3 regions of the Exiguobacterium sp. s11 genome follow, and region 1 is predicted to be linked to each of the others. Evidence: riboswitches for the same ligand, from Rfam matches in the RefSeq annotation. Region 1 holds a riboswitch; each other region holds the start of a gene.
What was found. Region 1 has a riboswitch for thiamine pyrophosphate ahead of thiD (bifunctional hydroxymethylpyrimidine kinase/phosphomethylpyrimidine kinase). Riboswitches for the same ligand answer to the same signal wherever they lie in the genome.
Positions count from the first base shown of each region.

Region 2: another riboswitch for thiamine pyrophosphate. It lies ahead of KNQ12_RS14455 (3-oxoacyl-ACP reductase); the one in region 1 lies ahead of thiD (bifunctional hydroxymethylpyrimidine kinase/phosphomethylpyrimidine kinase).
Region 3: another riboswitch for thiamine pyrophosphate. It lies ahead of KNQ12_RS01195 (ECF transporter S component); the one in region 1 lies ahead of thiD (bifunctional hydroxymethylpyrimidine kinase/phosphomethylpyrimidine kinase).

Region 1 is NZ_JACSNF010000006.1:99,296-107,135, forward strand. It holds gene mce (methylmalonyl-CoA epimerase) at 1-375, opposite strand, end outside; gene KNQ12_RS15475 (murein hydrolase activator EnvC family protein) at 639-2,078, shown strand; gene KNQ12_RS15480 (murein hydrolase activator EnvC family protein) at 2,278-3,555, shown strand; TPP riboswitch at 3,619-3,729, shown strand; gene thiD (bifunctional hydroxymethylpyrimidine kinase/phosphomethylpyrimidine kinase) at 3,844-4,647, shown strand; gene thiM (hydroxyethylthiazole kinase) at 4,628-5,395, shown strand; gene thiE (thiamine phosphate synthase) at 5,385-6,023, shown strand; gene KNQ12_RS15500 (hypothetical protein) at 6,035-6,478, shown strand; gene KNQ12_RS15505 (ArsR/SmtB family transcription factor) at 6,535-6,903, shown strand; gene KNQ12_RS15510 (CHASE3 domain-containing protein) at 7,274-7,840, opposite strand, start outside.
Region 2 is NZ_JACSNF010000005.1:103,616-111,455, forward strand. It holds partial or broken gene KNQ12_RS14440 (IS3 family transposase) at 1-112, shown strand, start outside; gene KNQ12_RS14445 (hypothetical protein) at 143-442, opposite strand; gene KNQ12_RS14450 (LLM class flavin-dependent oxidoreductase) at 773-2,077, opposite strand; gene KNQ12_RS14455 (3-oxoacyl-ACP reductase) at 2,133-2,885, opposite strand; TPP riboswitch at 3,021-3,121, opposite strand; gene KNQ12_RS14460 (hypothetical protein) at 3,239-4,303, opposite strand; gene KNQ12_RS14465 (hypothetical protein) at 4,341-5,159, opposite strand; gene KNQ12_RS14470 (ATP-binding cassette domain-containing protein) at 5,156-5,836, opposite strand; gene KNQ12_RS14475 (GntR family transcriptional regulator) at 5,829-6,215, opposite strand; gene KNQ12_RS14480 (DUF3139 domain-containing protein) at 7,253-7,594, shown strand.
Region 3 is NZ_JACSNF010000001.1:191,437-199,276, reverse strand. It holds gene KNQ12_RS01210 (NAD(P)/FAD-dependent oxidoreductase) at 1-97, opposite strand, end outside; gene KNQ12_RS01205 (energy-coupling factor transporter transmembrane component T family protein) at 153-875, opposite strand; gene KNQ12_RS01200 (ABC transporter ATP-binding protein) at 847-2,376, opposite strand; gene KNQ12_RS01195 (ECF transporter S component) at 2,373-2,945, opposite strand; TPP riboswitch at 3,046-3,145, opposite strand; gene KNQ12_RS01190 (50S ribosomal protein L25/general stress protein Ctc) at 3,241-3,918, opposite strand; gene KNQ12_RS01185 (GNAT family N-acetyltransferase) at 4,209-5,759, opposite strand; gene KNQ12_RS01180 (glycerol-3-phosphate acyltransferase) at 5,772-6,302, opposite strand; gene KNQ12_RS01175 (DEAD/DEAH box helicase) at 6,299-7,840, opposite strand, start outside.

The DNA.
Region 1 (7,840 bases):
GACGCCGTGTGAATGACGAGGATTCATATAAATCAGTCGTCGTCCGAACGGCGTCGTTCGATACGTATCTTCTAAAAATGTTAAGCCTTGTTTTTTTGCTTCTTCAATCGCTTGATCTAAATTCTCTACGCGATAAGCAATATGGTGGACACCTTTCCCACGTTGTTTTAAAAAACGAGCGATTGGACTATCCGGACTTGTTGGCGTTAACAACTCGATGTGCGCATCATTGAACTCGATGACCGCAATATTGGAAGCAACACCAGGCGCAGGATTCGAGTACTCTTTTGTTAAGGTTCCTCCAAGTACGTTTGTATAAAATGAAATGGCTTCCTGCATGTCGCGAACGGCAATTCCAGTGTGGTCTAATTTCATATGACATCCTCCTTCTGTTCGCTTCAGTTTCCCAAAAACACTCCAAAGTTGCAACGATGAGTTACCTTCCAAATGTTTCTATTACATAGAAGAGGAAAGATTTATTTAAATTGAAATATCACTGAAATATTATGTAAGAGGAATGAATGCTATAATCAAAAACGTTCTTATAAAAAAGAAAAAAGATTACAGAATTTAAATTTAACTTAAATATTCTACGATAAATCATAAAACATATACTACAGAAAAAGAGGGAATACTACATGAAAAAAACGTTCGCGTCGCTCATCGTTTCTGCACTGGTTCTTTCATCAGCACCTCATTTTGCAGCAGCAGACGATTTAAGTGAACAGAAAGCCAAAAACGAACAACAGCAACAAGACAATGCTAAAAAGCAAAAAAACTTAGAGTCTTCTGTTAATCAAGAAGGTAAAAAAATCTCTAAAACACAACAAGAAGTCAATCGACTAGACGAAGCGTTGAACGAAAAAATCTTTGCTGTCGAAACAAAAGATCGTCAAATCAAAGCAACAGAACGTGAAATCGTGGAGCTTGGAAAAGAAATCGAGAAATATAAAGCGAAACTAAAACGCCAAGAAAAACTACTCGGGGATCGTCTTCGTGTCATGCAAGAGAATGATGGAAACTCAATCAAATGGGAAGAAGTCATCTTTGGCGCTAAAAACGTTGGTGACCTCGTAAGCCGTGTCATGGCAGGGAAATCCATTTCAAAACAAGATGATAAAATGATCACGGATTACCAAAATACGCAAAAACAATTAGCGGATGCGCAGCAAAAAGTAAAAGAAAAGAAAGCGCAGTTGGTCGTTGAGAAAAAAGAATTAAAACGTCAACAAGCGGATCTTGAATCACAATTAAAAGAGCGGAACAAACGCTTAAAAGAACTACGTAAGAAAAAAGAAAAGTTCGAAACACAATTGATGGATGCAAAAGAAGTCCAGCAAATTTTGATCGCTCAAGAAAAAGCGATTGCAGCTGAAAAAGCAGCGCGTGAACGAGAAGCTCGAATCGAAAAAGAGCGTCAAGCTCAAGCGGCACGTGAAGCAAAAGCACGGGCAGAGGCTGAAGCAGCTCAAGCAGCAGCTCAGAAAGAAGCGGAACAACAAGCAGCTAAAGAAGCGGCAGCTCAGCAAGCAGCACAAGAGAAGGCAGCGCAGTCAGCAAAACCTTCTGGTTCGACGAAACAATCGGCACCAAAACCATCTACACCAGCACCAACTGCGCCAGCACCGTCAGCTCCTGCGACACCTAAACCGTCACCATCATCAGGCGGACTCTTCATTCATCCAACTGCTGGTGCTGTGACACAAGGGTATGGTTCTGCAGGCGGAGAAAACGGTTATACGTTCCATAACGGGATTGATTTCGGTGGTCCAGTTGGCACGCCAATCGTGGCAGCTGCAACTGGTACAGTCATTACAGCATCAGGTGGCGGACCTTACGGAAATCACATCATGATTGCTCACCAATTGAACGGGAAGACATATACGACAGTCTATGCACATATGAGTTCATTGAACGCTAGTGCAGGTCAACGCGTCAGCCAAGGTCAACAAATCGGTACACGTGGTAGCACAGGAAACTCAACAGGTCCACACTTGCACTTCGAAATTCACGTTGGTGGATACAGCTACAGTGCAACAGGTCCAGCTAACTCAGTAAATCCAATGACTATGTTTTAAACAGTTAAGAATCGTTGCATATGCAACGATTCTTTTTTTATATTTGATAAGAAATATATATATTACAAAAAAACGTTTTCACTTGAAATGTAAATGAAATTTTTTTGAAACGATTAGGGTGCTATAATCTATTTCAGATATGAGAGAAACTTGAATACTATAATAAAAAATGAAAATACATAAGTGAGGAAAACGATATATGCTAAAAAAACTAATTTCTACCATTGTTTTAGGGGCATTACTTACAACAGGTACACAACCGATCGCGGCAGCAACGATTAAAGAAAAAAAGGCTGAAAATGCCGCTGAACAACGTAAATTAGAAAAAGAGATTAAAAAGCAAGAAGCTAAAATTTCAAAAGAACAACGTCAAATCAATCGAATCGACGCAGCGATTAACGAAAAGATTTTCCAAGTTTCCGAAAAAAATAAACAAATTAAACAGTTAAGCAATCGAATCGATGAGTTAAAGGCAGACATCGTTCGTTACGAGGAGATGCTACAGAAGCAGGAAGAACTACTCGGTGATCGTTTACGTGTTTTCCAAGAAAACGATGGAAACTCGATTAAGTGGGAAGAAGTCATTTTTGGATCAAAGGATTTAGGTGATTTATTCAGCCGTGTCATGGCGGGTAAAAAGATTGCTGAACAAGATGATAAAATGATTTCAGATTACATCGCGACGCAACAAAAATTAGCAGAAGCAAAGCAAGCACTCGTTGAGAAAAAAGCGGAGCAAATGCAAGAAAAGAAAGTATTGCTTGAACAAAAAAAAGCGTTGAAAGCTCAAATGAAAGAGCGTAGTGCTACACTCAAAAAATTACGAAAAGGGAAGACGAAGTTTACGACAGAACTGTTAGACGCAAAAGAACTGCAAGCGACTCTCGAAGCGCAAGAACGTGCGATTGCGGCAGCGAAGGCAGCGGCTAAAGCAGCGGCTGAAAAAGCAGCAGCAGAGAAAGCGGCAGCTGAAAAAGCTGCTAAAGCAAGTGCTCAAGCAGCAAAACAAGCCAATAAGAATACAGAATCAACAAGTTCAGATACAACACCAATCGCTTCAGGTGGTGGGAAATTTGTCCGACCATCTTCTGGTGGGGTATCACAAGGATTCGGACCAGCTAGTGGAGCAAACGGTTATACATTCCATAATGGCGTCGATTTCAAAGGTCCCGTCGGATCTCCGATCGTCGCAGCAGCAGCCGGAACCGTCATTACAGCATCAGGTGGTGGACCTTACGGAAACCACGTCATGATTTCGCATTTCTTGGATGGAAAAGTCTATACGACGGTTTACGCTCATATGAGCTCATTATCTGTTCATGCAGGACAAACGGTCTCTCAAGGTCAGCAAGTCGGAACACTTGGTAGTACAGGGAATTCAACAGGACCACACTTACATTTCGAACTACATGTCGGAGGCTATCAATACAGTGCTTCTTCTCCTTTAAATGCAGTCAATCCATTGGCATATCTGTAATCAAAACGGGCTTCGGCTCGTTTTTTTTTCTTTCCTATGCTACAGTTAAGGCGAAACGAATACTTGAGCAACTAGGGGAGCTGGAGGAATCCGGCTGAGAGGAAAACCAATCTGTTTTCGACCCTATTACCTGAACTGGATAATACCAGCGTAGGAAAGTTGAGCCGAACGGATACCGGAATGCGTGTATAACGCTTTCGTATAGCGTCGACTGCTTTTTTACAGCGGTTGACGCTTTTTTGTCGGTCACGACTCCCTTATATTGCTCGATGGGAAGGTGAAAAGAATATGAAACATGTACTGACGATTGCGGGATCCGACTCCGGTGGTGGAGCTGGGATTCAAGCAGATTTAAAAACATTTTCAGCTTTAGGCGTTTATGGAATGAGCGTCCTGACAGCTGTCACGGCGCAAAATACGTTGGGTGTTCAAGCGGTGGAAGAGTTATCTCCAGAAATCGTAGATGCCCAGTTAACGTCGATTTTTTCAGACATTCGTGTCGATGCGATCAAAATCGGAATGGTCTCGAATGCGCAGACGATTCGTGTCATTGCTACACATCTCCGCAAACAGACAGTTCCGATCATATTAGATCCCGTCATGGTCGCTAAAGGGGGACATGCCTTATTACGGACGGAGGCTGAACAAGCATTGATTTCGGAGCTTTTACCGCTTGCGACACTCGTCACACCAAATTTACCGGAAGCGGAGCGTTTAACAGGACGATCGGTCACCAATCTAGATGAAATGCGACTGGCGATGCATCAATTAGCTACACAGACAGGGGCAGTATTACTAAAAGGTGGACATCTCTCAGGAGCTGCGACGGATTTGTTGTTTGATGGGGAAGTAGAACACCGCTTCACATCGGAACGGTTAGACAATCAACATACTCATGGAACTGGTTGTACCTTATCTGCGGCGATTGCGGCGCGGATGGCGCTTGGAGAAGATTTGACAGATAGTGTAAGACAAGCAAAGAGCTATGTCACGGAGGCGATTCGTCATGGATTTGCTCTCGGACAAGGTATTGGACCGACACATCATTTTCATTCACTTTGGAGGGATACACATGTTTACGACCATTCTTGAACACAAACCACTCATTCACCATCTGACGAACACGGTGACGATCAATGACTGCGCAAACGTCACACTCGCTGTTGGAGCATCACCCGTCATGGCGGAAGATATTCGCGAAGTAGAAGAAATGGTTAGACTCGCGCAAGCTCTTGTCTTAAACATTGGTACGATCGATTCAGACATGCAAGCAGCTCAACGACTTGCAGCCGGTGAAGCGGGACGTTTGAATGTCCCGATCGTTCTTGATCCAGTTGGAGCAGGGGCAACGACATTACGTACTGCCTTTTCTAAAGAACTCATTGATCTCGGGTGTACGGTCATCAAAGGAAATACTTCTGAAATCAAGACGTTACTTGGGGAAGACGGACGAACTAAGGGAGTCGATGCTGCGGGAGATGCAATGATGGATCGAGAAAGTATTCGTGCATTCGCTCGCAAACACAAATCTGTCCTCGTCGTGACAGGTCCGAACGACTATATCACGGATGGAACGCGCGAAATGGAATTACATGTAGGAACACCTCGTCTAGGAGACATCACGGGTACGGGCTGTATGACGGCTTCCTTGATTGCGAGCTTCCTCGGCGCAGGATATACGGCGTTTGAGGCGGCTGTTCACGGAACATTCGTCATGGGAAAAGCAGGAGAACAAGCAGTCTCTGCGCAAGGTCTTGGTGATTTTAAACGAGAATTGTTCAATGCGATCAGCCTCATGACGGAGCAAGAACTGGTGGAGGTGACAGAACGTGTCAATTGATTACTCCATCTATGCAGTGACGGATCGTCGGTACCATCCTGGCGTCGCGATCGAGACGGTCGTTGAGGAAGCTGTTTTAGGTGGTGCGACGATCGTGCAACTACGAGAAAAAACCGCACAAGGAAAGGAATTCTACGATCAGGCAGTTCGGTTGAAAAGACTGACGGATCGACACGACATTCCTTTGATCATCAATGACCGGATCGATATCGCGTTACTCGTCGAAGCTGGTTTGCATATCGGACAAGAAGACATTCCTTTAACCGCAGCACGTCAACTTTTACCAGATGCCGTGATTGGTGTGTCGGTAGCCACTGTTGCACAAGCGATTGAAGCAGAGCGAGACGGAGCATCTTATTTAGGCGTGGGGTCTCTATTTGCGACGTCATCCAAAGCAGACGCTGATTCCATGTCGCATACGATGCTTCAGGCGATTCGGGAAGCCGTACGATTACCTTTAATCGGTATTGGTGGAATCACAGCAACAAATGTCTCCACCCTTCCCATCCCGCTAGAAGGGTACGCCGTCATTTCAGAAATTTTCGCTAAAGAAGATCGGCAACTCGCTGCGCAGCAAATGACAGATGCTGTGCGAGAATGGCATCAATCACTTCAGAACAGGGTATAATCCGTTCAGAGGTGATTGTATTGAAATGGCAGACGATCCGTTTTCGCGGCTATTGGATTCGATATCGGTTAGAACCACAAATCATTCGAGTCGATAATCAGGGGATCTACCATCTAGGAAAAGTCTTATTTCCGCGTCCTAATCGTATATCTTATGAGATGGCCCTTTTATTGAAAGAAAAGTATGAAAGACGCTACAAACGTCCGTTGTATATTAAAACGAGCTCGATTGCGACGGAAATTTGGGGACATACTCATTTAGACATCTATTACCGGGCACTTCTTCGTCTACCGATTCCGACTCGGCTACGACAGCGCTATTCGAACCGATTAGAGAGTACGAAAATCATTGATATCGGCGTACGCGCTGTCGATCAAAATCGAATCGTCTGGGATATCGGAGATTATGTTGGAGGATGGTTCGTATTTTGGCTCATTCGTAGGCGCATGCGCTAAACTTGCAATGTTCTGTTTTCCCATGGTGCAATATAGGTAAAAACGAGGTGACGGACATGGATATTCCCCGTTGTGAAACGATTGCGATTGACGAACAACGTGCGTCTGAAATCGGACAAGTCTTGGATACGATCCCAACACTTGAAATCGGAAAGCTATTTAAGATTCTTTCGGATGCGACACGACTGCGAATCGTTTATGCGTTGACGATTGAAGAAGAACTATGCGTTTGTGATGTCTCAGCCTCTGTCGACTGTTCGATTGCGACGGCGTCTCATCATCTTCGGTCTTTGTTGAAACAAGGACTCGTCAAGTTCCGAAAAGAAGGCAAAGTCGTCTATTATTCCCTGGATGATCATCATGTCTCATCGCTTGTGCATATGGCTATGGAACATGTGCATGAGGGAAAAGCAGTACGTGAATGATTCTTTAGAATAACGAAAAGCGTAGCTATTGCTGCGCTTTTTTTGTTCATCTCGGATCGTTTTCCTAGGACAAGCATCGACCTCGTCCTGTCAATCAAGATGACGCCTCTATAATCTGAAGAGGCTGACTCGAAAAAAGAATAACTCATCTTTTCAGACCCTTTCCTCAGGCGAGACACAAGCTGGCTTTCTTGCTTCATTCCAGCAGAAAAGCGGGTCTCGTTCGTCTCTGATAGCGCAAAATCGCGCTTGTTCCTGTAGAAGTGACGTGTGACGCATCATTCTTTTTGTTACGAGATAAGGGTGGCAGAATGATGATCTGCCACCCTTATCTTTGTAAAGACTGACTTTTGAGTCAGCTCCTTTTTGTTTATTCTTGTGCTGATTTCTCTGATATGGCAGGAACGAAGCGATGGAAGAAAAAAATCGTTGCACTAATCATCAAAAAGGACAGAATTGACAGGCCGAGGCACATCCATTTATATGTAGCAATTAACGCATCCGATTGTTGTAATTTTGCCTGAAGCGTTCGATATAAATCATCTTTTACACGTGATAAGTCTTCAAGGATCGTCTGAGTCGTTTGAGTCGATTGTCTGGCGAGACGTTTTGCTGCTGCTGGACTTTGGCGTTCATATACGACGAAAACCCGTTCGATTTCTGACTCCCAGACATTGTTGCGACGAAGAAGATCTTTAATTGTTCCTGGAGTAGTCGAAGATTGATTCAGACTATTACGTAAGTCATGAATTTTCGAAGTCGAAAAATAATATTGTTCAATATAACGATTATCTTCGTACAATAAGAGGCCGCGGACTGCGTTTGCTCGATCTCGATTATGTTCAACCAACTGATCGACTTGATTAATTAACGGTATATCATGATCCTTCATCTGCGCTGTCATCGCCGCAATTGTCCGATAACCAGATAAGGCATA
Region 2 (7,840 bases), on a different contig from region 1:
CAAATATGAGCTTGAGCGTTACATCGAGTACTATAACCATCGTCGTATCAAGAGACGACTAAAAAACCTGAGCCCTGTGGAATACCGGACTCAGGTCCTCAAGGTCGCCTGACAAATTATTTATTGCCTAACTTTTTTTGGTTCAGTTCAAGTTCTTCACTTTTTTGTTTTTAAGACCTAATGGAATTGCAATAATAACAAGAATTCCAATGATAATAGTTAAATAAAATGGCACGCTTGATCCATCTTTATTTAGATCGTCAGTTAAAGAACCCGCTTTGAAAAACAACATGATTGAAATGACGGCGAGGACTACTGTATTAAATGATATGTATACAAAAGATGAAATTTTAGATGGAACAACCAAAAAGATTACATTTAATAAAACTAAAAAACCTAACAAATAAAAAATTGAATTTAAAGAATCAAAAGTACCAGCCAAACAAAAACACCCCTTTAATTAGTATAAGAAAAATATAGCATTTTAATTTTAAAAATTGTGATTATCATATTACAAATGTCGCTTTTTAACATTTAAATCAGTGTGATTATATTTTTATAGCGCGATAATCGCGTCTCTGAGATTTCACGATATAATTCAAATTCCTCTGGATGCTGAGCTTCCCATTCGAGATTTTGCAACACTGAGATTTGTATCGTTTCTTTCATCTAAATTTTAAAGTTCGTAAATCTTAAGTCACGCCGATTCATATTTGATCTTCAAGGCTTTCTTCGAAATCTTTTCGGAATTTAACTAAACTTTTCATCTAATTTAATCGATTAAACCTAGATGCTCTCTAAATGTAGTACTTTGATAGGACACTTTAAACAATCCTCTTTTTTGTAACTCAGGAATGATCATGTCTACAAAATCTTCTAAACTTGACGGTAGTGACGGCGGCATCAAGTTGAAGCCATCTGCTACTCCCTCGTTAAACCAAAATTCCAACTGATCCACAATTTCTTCCGGAGTACCAATCAATGTCAGGTGTCCTCCTCCTGCTGCTAAATAGCCTAATAGTTCTTTGAGCGTCGGATCTGTATCATCGATAATCTCTAGAATCGTTCGGTAGCGTCCGATGGGTCCGGAAAATTCCTCGATCGATGGTAAGGTCGGAATCTTTGCTTCGAGATCCCATGTGGAGCAATCTTGCTGCAAAAAAAAACTCAATTGTTTCAACGCATTTTCAACCGGTAATTTTTCATCTAGTTCGGCTTTTTTGGCTAGTGCCTCTTCTCTTGTTTTACCAACATACGTTACTAAGCCTGGGTATATCTTAATCTTTCGATCTGGTGATTCAGTTTGTTTAATTTTCTTATGGAGTTTTTCACGAAAAGCATGGGCTTGTCTAAAATTCCATGACACAGAATATACGGCATCCGCATGTTTGGCTGCAAGGGCAATCCCTTCTTCAGAAGCACCCGCTTGCATCGCTACTGGCTTTCCTTGGAGACTACGCGGCGTAGACAAAGGACCTTTTACGCTGAAATAGGCTTCAGAATGATCGATAACTTGTATACGTTCAGGATCAATCAATTGGTTATCTGATCGATTCGCGAGAAAAGCCGCTTGATCCCAAGATAAAAATAGCTTCTCCATCAATGCTGCGAATTCGTTCGCCTTGTTATACCGTTCCTCCCTCGGTGGAAGTGCATCCATCCCGTGGTTTAACGCTTCCCAATCCGTCATCGAGGTCACTAAGTTCCAGCCTACCCTCCCCTTCGTCACGTGATCTAGGCTTAGAAGTTGCCTTGCTGCTGTATACGGATTGGAGAACGTGCTCGATATCGTAGAAACTAATCCGATATGATCCGTCACTTGAGAAATAGCCGTTAGATTAATTAAAGGATCCAACCAAAAGGCAGGTAAATCAGTTGCATTATTAGCCGGAAAAGATTGATTATCCGCAAAAAATACTGCATCCAAACATCCAGCTTCCGCTATTTGAGCCAGACGCTGATAATAGCGGCTCTCTCCGATCTCTTTAATCGCGGAATCAGGCATTAACCATGCGGCTTGATGATGACCACATCCATAAAACAAAACGCCGATATTTAACTGATTTTTATTCGTCATCTGCTGTTCACGAATCCCTTCTCTGACAAGCTGAGAATCTTTTAAAACGCCCGCTTCAATTCATCGTTAACCCACCATCGACCGTTACGTTTTGACCCGTAATCCCAGATGCTGCTTCTGATGCCAGGAAGGCGACCATTTGCGTTACTTCTTCTGGACTCGTCACTCTTTTCAATGGGGTCGATTGGGCAATGAAATCGAATACTTCAGCGGTTGTCACAGCACTCGCATCTGTGACTTTCAATAACCCACCGGAGACGACATTCACGTTTATGCCATATTGACCTAACTCCGCGGCTAGGTTTCGAGTAAAGCCAATCAGACCTGCTTTTGCTGTTGTGTATTCATGATAAGGAACAACTGGGTTTTGATAAAGGTTTGTTCCAATGCTGATGATACTACCGCTATGTCGTTCCATAAATTGCGGCAGGACACTTTGGATGGTGAAAAAAGCTGCTTTTAGCGTTCCATCAAGTTGCTTTTGATAATCTTCCCACTCTAAATCGATGAACGATTTTTGAGCAACCGGATCAAATTTAAAATCTACTAGTGCATTATTGACGACAACATCGATTTGACCATAATGTGCTGTTGCGTATTGCATCATGCTCTCAACATCTTCCCGCTTCGTAACATCTGCATACAAGGCAAGTGCATTCTCTGCTCCCAGTTCGCTCACAAGCTTTTCTGCTGCCTCCTTGCTTTTATAGTAATTAATCACCACTTTAAATCCATTGTTCACTAACACCCTTGCAATCGTCGCCCCAAGTCCTCGGCTACTTCCTGTCACTAATACTGTTCTGCTCATTCTTGTCCACTCCCTCATCCATTTTTGCAACTTAAATAGCGAAGTAGTAAACAAAAAAACGCAACTCTCCAAAAGGAAAGTTGCGCACATCTAAATAATCACATAGCAAAGAACGATATCATCGTCTCCGCTTGTTCATCAGAGTTTACACTTCCCTACGCTAGTACGACCTAGTTCAGGTTCAAAGGGTTTGAGTAGCTACTCATCTCAGTTTAATAACACCCCTAGTGATTCTATTTAAGTTATCTTCACTGTAGTGGTCTTGAAAACCCCTGTCAATGATTCTGACAGATAAATTCATTTCTAGTATTCTAAAAAGCGAGTAAACGAGGTGAATCATGAGTCCATCACGATTACTCCGATACAGTGACATCCTGTACCAAACGATTCTTTTTAGCATTTTTATCTTTGATGATTCCTTGATACGAAATCGATTCATTTTTCGTATCGATTACCGTGACTTGGAAATCCGAATCATTGATATTAGCGATATGGTATAGCTTTCCCTGCGCAATCATCGTATAGGAGCCATTGAAGCGGTAAGCACGCTGCCCTTCCACTTGATGTTGCTTGACTTGATTCGTCTTAAAGTCATAGGTACTCCATTTGATGCTTTTACTTTTTTCTGAATCAAACGTACCGTAAGCGATCAGTGATTGGCTATTTTCATCAGCATTAAAGTTCCCTTCCGCTGCATACGCATCAAGTGCTTTGATTCGTTTGATGCCTTTGCCGTTATCTAGATAATAAGCGCTATCTTTTTCTACCCCTTCCGCATCATATGCGATTTCACGATAGACAATTCCATAGTCGTTCACTGCCACATAATGACGCTCTTGATTAGTCTTGAGTTGCTTGGATTGAAGCGTCTCCACTTTTCCTTTTGCAAGGTTGAGTAATAACACCGTCGATTTTTCCTTTGCTCCATGATCATCCCGTTGGACGTATACGTTCATGCCGTCTTGATGGAAGACACGGATGTCAGCCATTTCACGATCCGGTACCGTTAAACGATGAGAAAGCGTCTTTTTAAATTGTTTCTGTGTACTTTTGTCATAAGAATGATAGTTCAACTGAGATGCCTTTACTTCAATTCCGTATGTCCGCGAGCCCATTTCACTAGTAAATACGTCTTCCTTAGAAAGAAAGCGATAGAAATCAGCAGGGAAGTCTGCAGCGTAGCTATTGAACAACCCTGTGATATAGTTCTGCGACTCACTATGGATTTGACCGTCCAATTGGATATTGTATTGAGTAGGCTTGATGTCTCCATTTTCAATTTCGATGTTTACTTTTTTAAGAGCTTCTGCATTTTCTTTTCGTATACTCTCGACTTCATAATCCGATCCTTTAATGCTTACGGCGTAACCAAAATAACTGAGTAAGGTGACGCCAGCAATACCTCCTACGATAATCATTTCTTTATATCGTCTCATGACTTCCTCCTTCTAATGATTAAATAGATACTTTATGGTTCAATAGTCGAACACATTTCCAACTTATATATGCAAAATAGATGAGGATAAAGGAAAGATAGACGAATACTTGTTGATTCGGGACGAGAATGCTAGTCAAATCAAATAAGTAACGTAATGCAATGAATGGTACGATCAAGAGCGCTACATCCTTTGCGATCGTCACCAAGGCTTTCCCTTTTTGGTAGGACCGCTCTGTTAAGACGAACAAGAAGACCATCGTGATGACGAAGAGTGCGACCGCTAAAATAACGAATGTATCGATCACATTAAAGGTATAGAGCATGTTCAACGCAGCTGACTCCCCGATGATTTTGGATGCTGCTTGTAAATGTTCCGGGAGTAACCATTCGTAGAGTCGACGACTTAGAAGAATCGTGATCCACTGGATGCCCATGAAACCACACACAAATACCAATACTGTTGTCAGTTTGGATAAGAGGATTGTGATGCGTTTACCCGGCAACATCAATAAACGGTAGATGTACTTGGACTCGCCATACCAATCGCGGTACCAAATTTGAAAGGCATATAGAATCGTGAACATGATACCGATGGCAATCATGTACTTGAAGTAGTTGGTCGCATCGCCAAACGTCAACGGTCCATTCAATTGATCAACGGCTTCCATTTCCGTAAGTCGCTCTTTTTTCATCAAATCCTCCAGCTTAGATTGATAATGAAGAACCTGATATACGACCGATGTGAGTTCAACAATCACTAACATCGTCAATATCGAAAGGTATAGTTTGAAGCTTCGCTTGATTTCCTCGTTTGATAGCATAAAGAATTTCTTCATGTCTGATAAACCTCCCTCATTCGATCCTGTACTGATTTCCCGTAAAGCTCACGCATCTCTTCCGAGTCATCTTCCTGTATGATGGTCCCGTCCTGAAGAAAAATAACGCGGTCGATGAGATGTTCCACTTCTGCAATCTCATGAGTCGTCATCAAGATGCCCTTCCCTTCCATATAGTGACTAGAGAAGATCCACGCAATTTGTTCTTTCGTAAATAAATCAATCCCAGCCAACGGTTCATCGAGCAATAAGAAAGGTCGATTCATCGCAAATCCAATTAACAGATTAACCTTTGCTTTATTCCCTTTCGATAAATTGGCGATGCGGTCTGTCGCCATCAATTTAAAGAACCCCATCAGTTCCTCTGCTACTTGTTGATCCCAATCCGGATAGTAGTCGCGCATATAGGCGACGGCTTCTCCGACGCTCATATAACCAGGCATCGTAGAAAGATCAGGTACGAAAGCGATGCTATCGTGGGTCGTTTTCCCATCCACTTTGGTTGTTCCAGCATCTACTGGGACTAAGCCCATGATGGCTTTCAAAATGGTAGACTTGCCTTCCCCATTCAATCCGATGAGACAGGTCAGTTGATTTAACGGGACAGTGAACGATACATCGTTCAGGACATTCTTTTTTCGACCATATGACTTTCGTAATCCACGGACTTCAAGCATCTAGCTCACTCCTTTTTCGAATGTTGTATTCTTTCTCAAAATTTATAATGACCTCTTCTAATGGAATCTGAATTGCATATATCGAATCCACAAATTGCTTCACTGCATTTTCGAGAAGTTCTGTTCGCGCTCGATCGATGATGGATTGATCCAGCGTCACCTTACTCGGAACGTTACGGTCAGTTGTAATCAACAGTTGCTCTTCCAGTTCCTTATACACTTTTTGCGCGGTATTCGGATGAATTTTAAGCTCACTTGCCAGTGCGCGACGCGAAGGGATACTTTCTCCTCTTTTGAATTCGCCCATGACAATACGTTTTTTAAACCAATAAAGTACCTGTAGATAAATCGAGGTACGTTGATCAAAATGCAATAACATCACCTCTCTTAATGAACGTTGTATTAAAACACTAATACACTTAATAACTGTATGATATGGTCAGTACAGTCATAAGTCAATGTTTTTTTATTACTCTTTTTTTATCATTGGATGATTGGCTATGGTTCACTTTCTGTTATTCATAGTGATTTACATTCTTCATGAAAGGAGTATCAGCATCAAAAATAAACAGATCCTTGAATGGAGTCATTCAAGGATCTGATAAAAATAGAGCTACCGTGGAATATTCGAATCATTTTACTGCAAACAATTTTTTGTTAAGTTATGTATCAGTAATAGAAAAATAAATAGGATTAAGAAATAACGCTAAGATAAAAAGATACAAAATTGACATTCTATAAAAGAAATCCATGGTTTATACAACTATCCTTCTATCTACTTTATCTCAAGTTGAAATGTATAAAATTTTTTTTAGAAAAATCGTCATTTTGCGGGTAATTGCAGAAAAAGTCATCAAATCCATAAGGAATTGATGACTTTTTATTAAATATCCGTCGTCTTTTTTCTCTCTATAGTAAATAATTTTTCACCTGAGATAATCAACAATATCCCAATCACGAACTCTAACCCAATGATCCACAAAACAAGATTTGGAACTGCTGAAAATCCATTTTCCCCAATACTACCATATACATCTAACTTCTTAAGCATATAAAAATCAGTTAGGTATATAGATAACCAAAACTTTGAAAAGCTGGATAATAGAAAAAAGAAGCCGATTTTTCGCAAAGAAGTACCCCCCAATCAATATGTATATAACAATAATTAATGTAACACTTTTCTATTGAAATTTCCCCGAATTTAAAAAGGATATTACTATCTTACAATTGAACGATAGATTTCGCTTTATAAAATACTTTCTCTGACTTCTTACAATTTTTAATGATACTTAAATCTGGTTCTGCCTCCATTGAAACGTACTATCAAATACCTCTATAATGTAACTGATGCATCAAACTGGATATTAATGTTAATATTAATACTGAAGATATTATATTGGTTTGGGGGGCATCATTATGAAAAAGGCATATATATTTGTCTCTATTCTTATGATTCTAGGGATTGTTATCATAGGGGCATCAGCCTATAAGAGCTTTTACTACGATGAAAAACAAGAGACTACAAGGAACATTAATTTTTATCTCAAAGAACATGACTACGAACGACAAGTTCAGAAAAAAGAAATTCAACGAGACTCTAAAACAGGTGAATATTTTGCTAAAGTAACGTTTAAAGATGAGTCTAATAATGAGTATGAAATTCATCAAACTGGATCAAATCATTTTGAGATTGTTGGTTATAAAGATGGAGTACAAATAACTGATAAGAAAGTAGGAAAATACATCACAACCGATTGAACTTTCTCGAAGATAAAATAAATTCAATTATATAGGCCGTCTCAAAATGATAGTTTCACTAAATCAATGCTTACTATTTAAAGTACGATTTGACACACTTGTAAGTAGTGGAGCGATTCTTCTCGTTAAGAAAAGAATTGTTCTTTTTTTATTTACATCACTTTAATCATTTCCTAAAAAAATATTATATTTCATTCTAGTTTAGTCTTAATATTTCATGATGAAGAATTCAAAAAACTTTATTCA
Region 3 (7,840 bases), on a different contig from region 1:
AGGCGTTTAAAATCAGCCACTCGACGTCTTCTGTTGGTCCATTGGTAATGCAATGCAGATGAGCGTGCCCTGCACCAATCAAGAGGATTCGTTTCATGTCGTTCTCCTTCAATCTGTCTTGCTAGAATGTACCCGGATACGGGTGGCGGTAATCATAGACAAAAGACAAGACTGATAAACAGGAGGATGACCACGAGGTAGATAATATCCTGGCGCTGAACGACTGGCACTTCATAATATGTCCGTTCCACTGAAAAATGACGGGCTTCGAAAGCGATTGCCATCCGTTCTGCCCGCTGGATCGATCGCGAGAAGAGCGGTAAGCCGATTGATAGGAACGCATCACCAGGAAAGCGACTGTGCACGTTCCGAATCATTCGGACTCGCCGTAAGACGCGGACTTCTTCGACCAGTTGTGGCAGAAAGCGGATCCCGGCAAGGAACCCATACGCGAAGCGAGGCGACACCTTTGCCTGGTGAATTAAGCTCATCACGAACCGGGTCGCATCGGTCGTCGTGACGAAAGCGAAACTTAAGCAGACGAACGTTGCCATCCGTAAGGCAAGTAACCAGCCGTGCATGACACTTTCCGACGTGACATGAAACCAACCAAACGACCATAGAGGATTCGTTCCTTTGCCGAAGGCTGCCATCATCCAGAACGTCAATAAGAATAATAGACTGTAAGGTGCGAGTCGTTTCAAGAAATCGCGAGGACCCCACCCGGAGAGGAGTAGCAGAGCGATAGCAAAACTCAGGAACACCAACGTCTTGACCCAGTCGTTCGTTGCAATCAAGGCAAACATGATCAAAACCAATCCGCTCCCCTTAATGACAGGATTGAGTTTAGCGAACGGTGACGCGTTTGTCTGCATTGCGCTTCACCTCCTGGAATTGGTACGAAAGTGGACGTTGTAGCTGACAGCGTTCGAGTAACGGAACGTCAGCGAATAACTCGCTCGGACGCCCGTCAAAAGCAATCCGCCCTTGCTCCATGACGAGGACACGATCCGCGTATCGGGCGACGAGTTCCATATCGTGTGTTGCCATGACGAGTGTCGTTCCGTTTTGTTGTTCCGTCAACAACTGTTCCATGAGCCGCCGCGTCGTCAATCCATCCTGTCCGAACGTCGGTTCATCGAGCAACAACACATCCTTTGACTGCCCGAGCATCGTCGCGACGCTGAGCCTTCGTTGTTGCCCCGTACTAAGCGCAAGCGGTGACTGCTGTTTGACAGATGCGAGTTCCAGCCGTTCGAGCAACGCTGTGCGCTCATCACTCGTCGCTGCCCGGTGACTCCAGTCGATTTCCGCTTCGACTGTCAGTTTGAGAAACTGCAGATCCGGTTGTTGAAAGACATAACCAACATGCTCATAAAAGCGTCGCCGGGAGTAACGCTGAGCCGGACGTTCCTGGAACCGATATGTTCCTTGATGCGAGAGCAACCGCCCGAGTGTTGCAAGCAACGTACTTTTCCCGGATCCGTTTGCCCCGAGCAGCATCACCCATTCTCCCGTCTTCAGGGAAAATGTCGCATCGGTCAGCGGGTAAGGTGCTTTCGTCGATAATGCAGCGACGTGTAACAAGGCAGTGCCTGCTGTAGCGACTGGAGGAAGCACGTGAAGTCGCGCTGCTTGTGGTCCATCTATGGGTAACGTCTCTAACGTGTACGGATACAAAGAGGGAACAGCGATCCCTTTCGATTGAAGCTCTTTATACCCCTGCGGGAACAAATCCTGCGGATGCGCCGTTGCAGTCACCGATCCGTCTTCAAGTAAGATGATCTGATCGACATACGGCAAACAGACATCGAGTTGGTGCTCGATCAAGACGATCGTTAAATCATGTTCTTTCTGAATCCGAAAGATCAACGCCATCAGCTCGTGTTGCCCGATCGGGTCAATCTGAGCCGTTGGTTCATCTAGTAATAAAATCGTCGGCTCAAGTGCCAGGACCGCGGCGAGCGCGAGGCGTTGTTTCATCCCCCCGGATAGACTCGCGATTGGTGTCGAGAAGGGGAGAGGGAGACCAACGAGTGCGAGTAAGCGTTCAATGCGTTCCTCCATCTCTTCGCGTGGAATCGACCGGTTTTCTAAACTAAAAGCGATTTCGCGTCCGATCGTTTCCATGCAGAACTGTTCTTCTGGATTTTGAAATAAGACTCCGACCGAACCGGACCGGGTAACTGTACCAGTCTGTTCGACTTCGATCGTCTCCGGTGTCAGTCCGGCTAGGGCATGAAGCAGTGTCGTCTTGCCACTCCCACTGCGTCCGAGCAGAAGGGTCGTTCCGTGTTCGATCGTCAGCGATACATGATTGAGCACCGATTTCATCTGACCGGGATAGCGGATGCTGAGATCGTCGACAGTAATCATGCGACTTCCCGTTTCGCACGTCCTGCCGCAAACCCGTTCAAGACACCGGTCGCAACAAGGCGACGGATGAGAATCGCTGCAAGCAAGCCGCCGAGTAATGCACCACTAATCATTTGTAAACCTGTTGTCGCAAGCAACGTCGTCGTCGTGTAGTAACCGAATCCGTTCGCGATCAGACTATAGACGATGCTACCAATTGCGGCTCCAACACCCGATAACATCAATGTCCAGGTGTCATAACGGCGATAACGCGTCATCGCGAAGACGAGTTCCGCACCAAGTCCTTGGCAGACCCCGATCAGTAGAGCCGATAAGCCAAAGTGACTACCCGTGAACAGCTCGACGGCTGCCGCGACGATTTCCGCGATGAGGGCAGCACCTGGTTTTTGAATGATTGCTGCGACGAGCGGGCTCGCGATGATCCAGATCCCAAACATCCAGTTGGCACCGACTGGTCCGAAGATTGCAGATATCGGTAACCAGAGTGTTGACCAACCGAGATAGATGACGCCGCAAGCGACGGCGAGCATCATCATGACCATGATTTCTTTCATTTTCCAGTGTTGCATCGTGTTCGTCCTCCTTTAAGTGGGGGAGACACCAAAAAAGACCGCCCTCCGTAAAAAAGAGAGCGGTCCTCAGAAAAACTGCGCGCAGCAGGAGTCATTGGATGTGATCGCTCCACTTTCCTACGCTAGTATGAACTAGATCAGGTTCGAAGGGTCCGAAGTGAATCGTCTCAGCCAAATGGGCTCCCCTAGTGGATATGGTAATAGATGATACGCTGTTCACTTTAGGCAATCTTCTGTCTATTGTCAAGACACAAAAAAACGATACGCCACGAAAGGCGTATCGTTAAACGACTTATTTGTTGTCTTCGTTCTCTTCTTTTGCTTCTTCTGAAGACTCTTCCGTAGCTTCCGCTTCGTTGTCTTCGCCAGCTTCCGCTTGTGCCTCAGCTTCTGCTTCTTCGATTTCCTCAAGCTCTTGTTCAAGCGTTGATTCGACGACAGCTGCGACTTGAATGTCGCCTTCTGTGACGATACGGAAATCTTTTTGTTCCGGAAGATCAGCTACAGAGATCGAATCGCCGATTTCGAGGTTTGTGACGTCGACTTCGACGTTCTCTGGTAATTTATCTGGTGTTGCTGCGACTGTTACTTTAAAGAGTGTCTGTGACAGGAATCCACCGACTTTAGCACCAGCTGCTTCGCCGACGAGTACGACGTCTGCTTCGACTTCTGTCTCTTCATCCATTTTAACGGCGATGAATTCAACGTGATCGACAGTTGGTGTGAATACATCCATATCACGACGGTTGATTAAGACGTTAATATTTTTACCGTCGAGTTTCAGTGAAATCAAGACGTTCTCACCGTTTTCTCGAACGATTTTAAGCAATTCTTTTTCTTCAAATGCGATTGGTGTACTTTCCACTTTGTAACCATACACGACACCAAGAGCTTTTCCTTCATGACGTAATTGTTTACGGAGTGAGCGTGGACGTACCTCGCGTTTTTCGGCTGTTAATTTAACTGACATGTTCATTTCCCCCTTGAATTTGGTATAGCCCTCAAAAGGTAATGAATGTAGGAGCAGGACAAGTCCTGAACAATTTAAATATGCTAAGACAATCGGTTCCAGACTCGCATTGAATCTGACGCTTTCGTGACTTTGCATTTCTCTCCCAGGTCATTACGCTGATATTGAGAAACATGTGTGAGTAAGTCACCGTTTGATGCGGTGCTAGTGAGTTTATACCCCTATGTTTTAAATCCTTAAACCTCTATTTTTTATTTTTTAAAGTCGAAAGACCTCCAAACCGCTTGAAATCAAGGGTTAAGAGGTCTTTCATTTTTCTCATTTTTTATGGTGATGCGTTGGTTTTCACGGACTAATACTCGGATGAGACGTTCGATGTGCCGCATCGTCGTGTGTCCCATCGTTGAGATTTGGAGCCATTGATTATGGACGAGATAGTCGCTTTCATATTGAACATGATAGCCCTGGATCCGGAGAGCGTCTCCTAAAGCGGTTGCCGACGGATGGACGATCGTCAGAATTCCCGGCGCTTGTGCTTCTTGAGTCGCAAGCAGGTTGAAACCAGTCGCTCGAACGGCCTGTTCGAGATAGGTCATCTTGATGGCGGCTTGATCGAGATCAAGGGCATCGAGCGCTGCCTGACAAGCAAGCAACAAGTTCGATGAGCCGGAAAAGGCGACGCCTTCCGCATAGAGTCCTAGATCCAGATAACGTGGAATATGTGGAGAAGGTAAGACGCGATCTATGTGACCGATGAACGCAAGACCCGGTAAACCACCAATTGCTTTTCCGGAGACGGTCGTGACGAATCTGCAGCCGTCATACGAGAAACGCCCGGTTCCGACGGCGCTGATCGCATCGACGATGAGTGCGGTTCGTTGTTCTAACAGCGCTTTTACCGCATCGAGATCGTAGAGGACGCCCGTTGACGTCTCACAGTGCGTCAACCAGATCCAGTCGTATTCCGTTTGATGCAGTTGACTCGCGAGTTGTTCCAAGTCTATCGGGTGACCGGGTGGAAGCGAGTGGACATCAAAGGACTTCCCAGCTCGTGCCGCGTGATCAATCAAGCGTTGACCGAACTCACCACCGTTTAGGATCAACCCATGTCCACTCAGTTGTTGTGCGACGATATCGTTGGCGAGGGTGCCACTGCCGACAGCCATCGAGACATGTGGTAAATCCAGCAACTGACACATCCGACCACGTAAATCTTGATCGAGCTGTCGCATCGAAGACGTCCGATGCGGGCGCGGTGCTTGTTGCGCCGCTTGGCGGACTGTTGGTGCAACCTCGACCGGACCGGCTAGAAAATGCAGAGGACGTAAAACGTCCGCGATGACGGATCGTTCGTATGTTGCGCGTGACAACAACATCGGTACGAACTGGGCATCGCCACTACCGAGCGTTGCTGAGATTGGGGTGAAGCCGAACCGCGCATATAGTTTAGCTTCCCGTGTCGTACCACTGATATAGACATGATCAATCGTTTCCCGCTCCAAGTAGACCATCAAAAAGCGCATCAATTGCATGAACGTACGACTATTGCGGTATTCGGGACGAACGCTGAGTAAACGGATTTCCGCTGGGTCCGTCAGTGTCTCATCTAACGTCACGCCCTTTTCTTCAAGCGAAAAAGGACGATGCTTTCGAATAGCAATCATCGCGACGAGTCGATCGTCTTCCTTGCCGATCAGATAGGTATTTTGATCATGAAACCGGTCAATCCGTTTCCGTTCGGTGTTCGGTTGATGTTGCGGAATCTCTTCCGTGAAGGTGAGGTAGTTCAGTTCATGGATTGCTTCCGCGTCCGAAGCGGTGGCAATGGAAAAGTCGATCATGAGACGTCCTCCTTATGTAATGACTGGCTTGTGAAGTGCATCATGAGCCCACAGGACAAGTAGACTTACGGCAACGGCACACAAGATATTGATGGGTCCCGCGTCAAAGTAGACAGGGAGTAACGGGAGCAGAACAACCGGAATCAGCCCCGCTTTGACGCTATCTTTCGTTACGAGATAAGACAGACCGAGTATGCCTAGTCCGACAAGATATGCCCACGGCGTGATGGCGAAGACGATGCCGGAAAATACGGCATATCCTTTACCGCCACGTCGCGGATGAAACAATGGAAACAAGTGGCCGATGAGCACGGCAAGAGCAACGGGATAAAATGCATCTGTGATCTGTAGTGCAAGAACGGTCTTCGCGGCATCAAACAGATACACGAATAAAAAGGCCGGGAGCCCACCGGCACGATGGGCGTTGCGGGCACCGATGTTTCCGGAACCGACCTGAGCCAAATCGGTACGACTGACGTACTTCCAGAGCGTACCGCCAAGAATACTGCCGATAAGGTAACCAAGCAGGAGATCAAGGGTCACCGATGTTCCTCCTTTGTTTCTACGAGATGAACGAGTTCTTTGACGGTCAAGGCATCACTGTCTGGAGCCGTCAGGACGGCATCGACCATCTGGGCTTTTCGATCTTGTAATTCCGTCATCTTTTCTTCGATTGTCCCGCGTGTCAGCAATTTGATGACCGTCACGTCGGATTGTTGTCCAAGCCGGTGGGCACGATCGGCAGCTTGCTGTTCGACGGCCGGATTCCACCAGCTGTCAAAGAGGATGACGGTATCAGCAGTTGCGAGATTCAATCCCGTCCCACCCGCTTTCAGGGAAATCAAGAAGAGATCGACTTCACCGTCATTGAACCGATCGCATAACGCCACCCGGTCTTCGAGTGGTGTCTCACCCGTCAACAGGAAGTGAGGGAGGTGACGTTGCGCGAGATCCGAGCGAATGCGCTCGAGCATTTGTGTATACTGCGAGAAAATCAAGATCCGCTTTCCGGCGGCCCGTTTTTCGGCAATCAATGAGAGCAGACGCGTTCGTTTTGTCGCTTCTCCCGTGTATCCCTCAACGAATAACTCCGGATCGTTGCAAATTTGCCGCAACCGCGTTAACCCAGCCAGTAACTTCAAACGATCTTCGCGTTTCGTCTCGTCTAAGTGCTGCAGCGTCTCGAGTTGCAATTTGGCAAGATACGACGCATATAACCGTTTTTGGTTAGGACCGAGCTCGACATAATGATGCTCGATCTGTTTCTTCGGTAAATCCTGTAAGACATCTTGTTTCTCACGCCGTAATAAGAACGGTTGGATGAACTGTTGCATGTCATCAAATGACCATTTCTCAAACGTCGCTAAATCCGGCAGTAATTCTGGAAACAAGACATGGAAAATCGACCAGATATCACGCGGACGATTCTCAAGTGGTGTGCCCGTTAAGGCGAACCGTCGTTTTGCTTGCAGATGTCGCAGTTGACTGACCGTTTGTGACTGCGGATTCTTCAAGTGCTGTGCTTCATCAAAGAAAACGACGTCATATACGGGGTGGCGACGGACGTCGGTCCGAAGCGTCGTGTAGGAGACGATCGTCACTGTGTTTTCAGCCAAGTACTCCAGTTCGGAAAGTCGGCTAGTTTGAGATCCCGTCACGACATGAACCGGTCGACCGGGTAAAAAGCGCTTCAATTCCGCCTCCCAGTTGCGGAGCAGTGATGCTGGTGCGACGATCAGTGCACGACTATCCGAAATCGTTGCTATATAACCAATCGCTTGAATTGTCTTTCCAAGCCCCATCTCATCGGCCAAGATGCCGTGACATCGGTGCGCGTCCAAATTCTTTAGAAATTGAATGCCCGTCCGTTGATACGGATAGAGTTGTGACTCTAATGAATTCGGCAAGTCGAGCCAGAATCCTTGTCCGGATTTCAATTCGAACCATTTCTCGAGCAAATCGGCATGGAGATGCAGGATGGAGGCACCGATCAGATGCTTCATGTTCCGGACGGCAGGTAAGACGAGTCGCCCGTCGCGTAAGTCGCGTTCACTCGCTTCCATCTGGGCGAGAACCCGTTG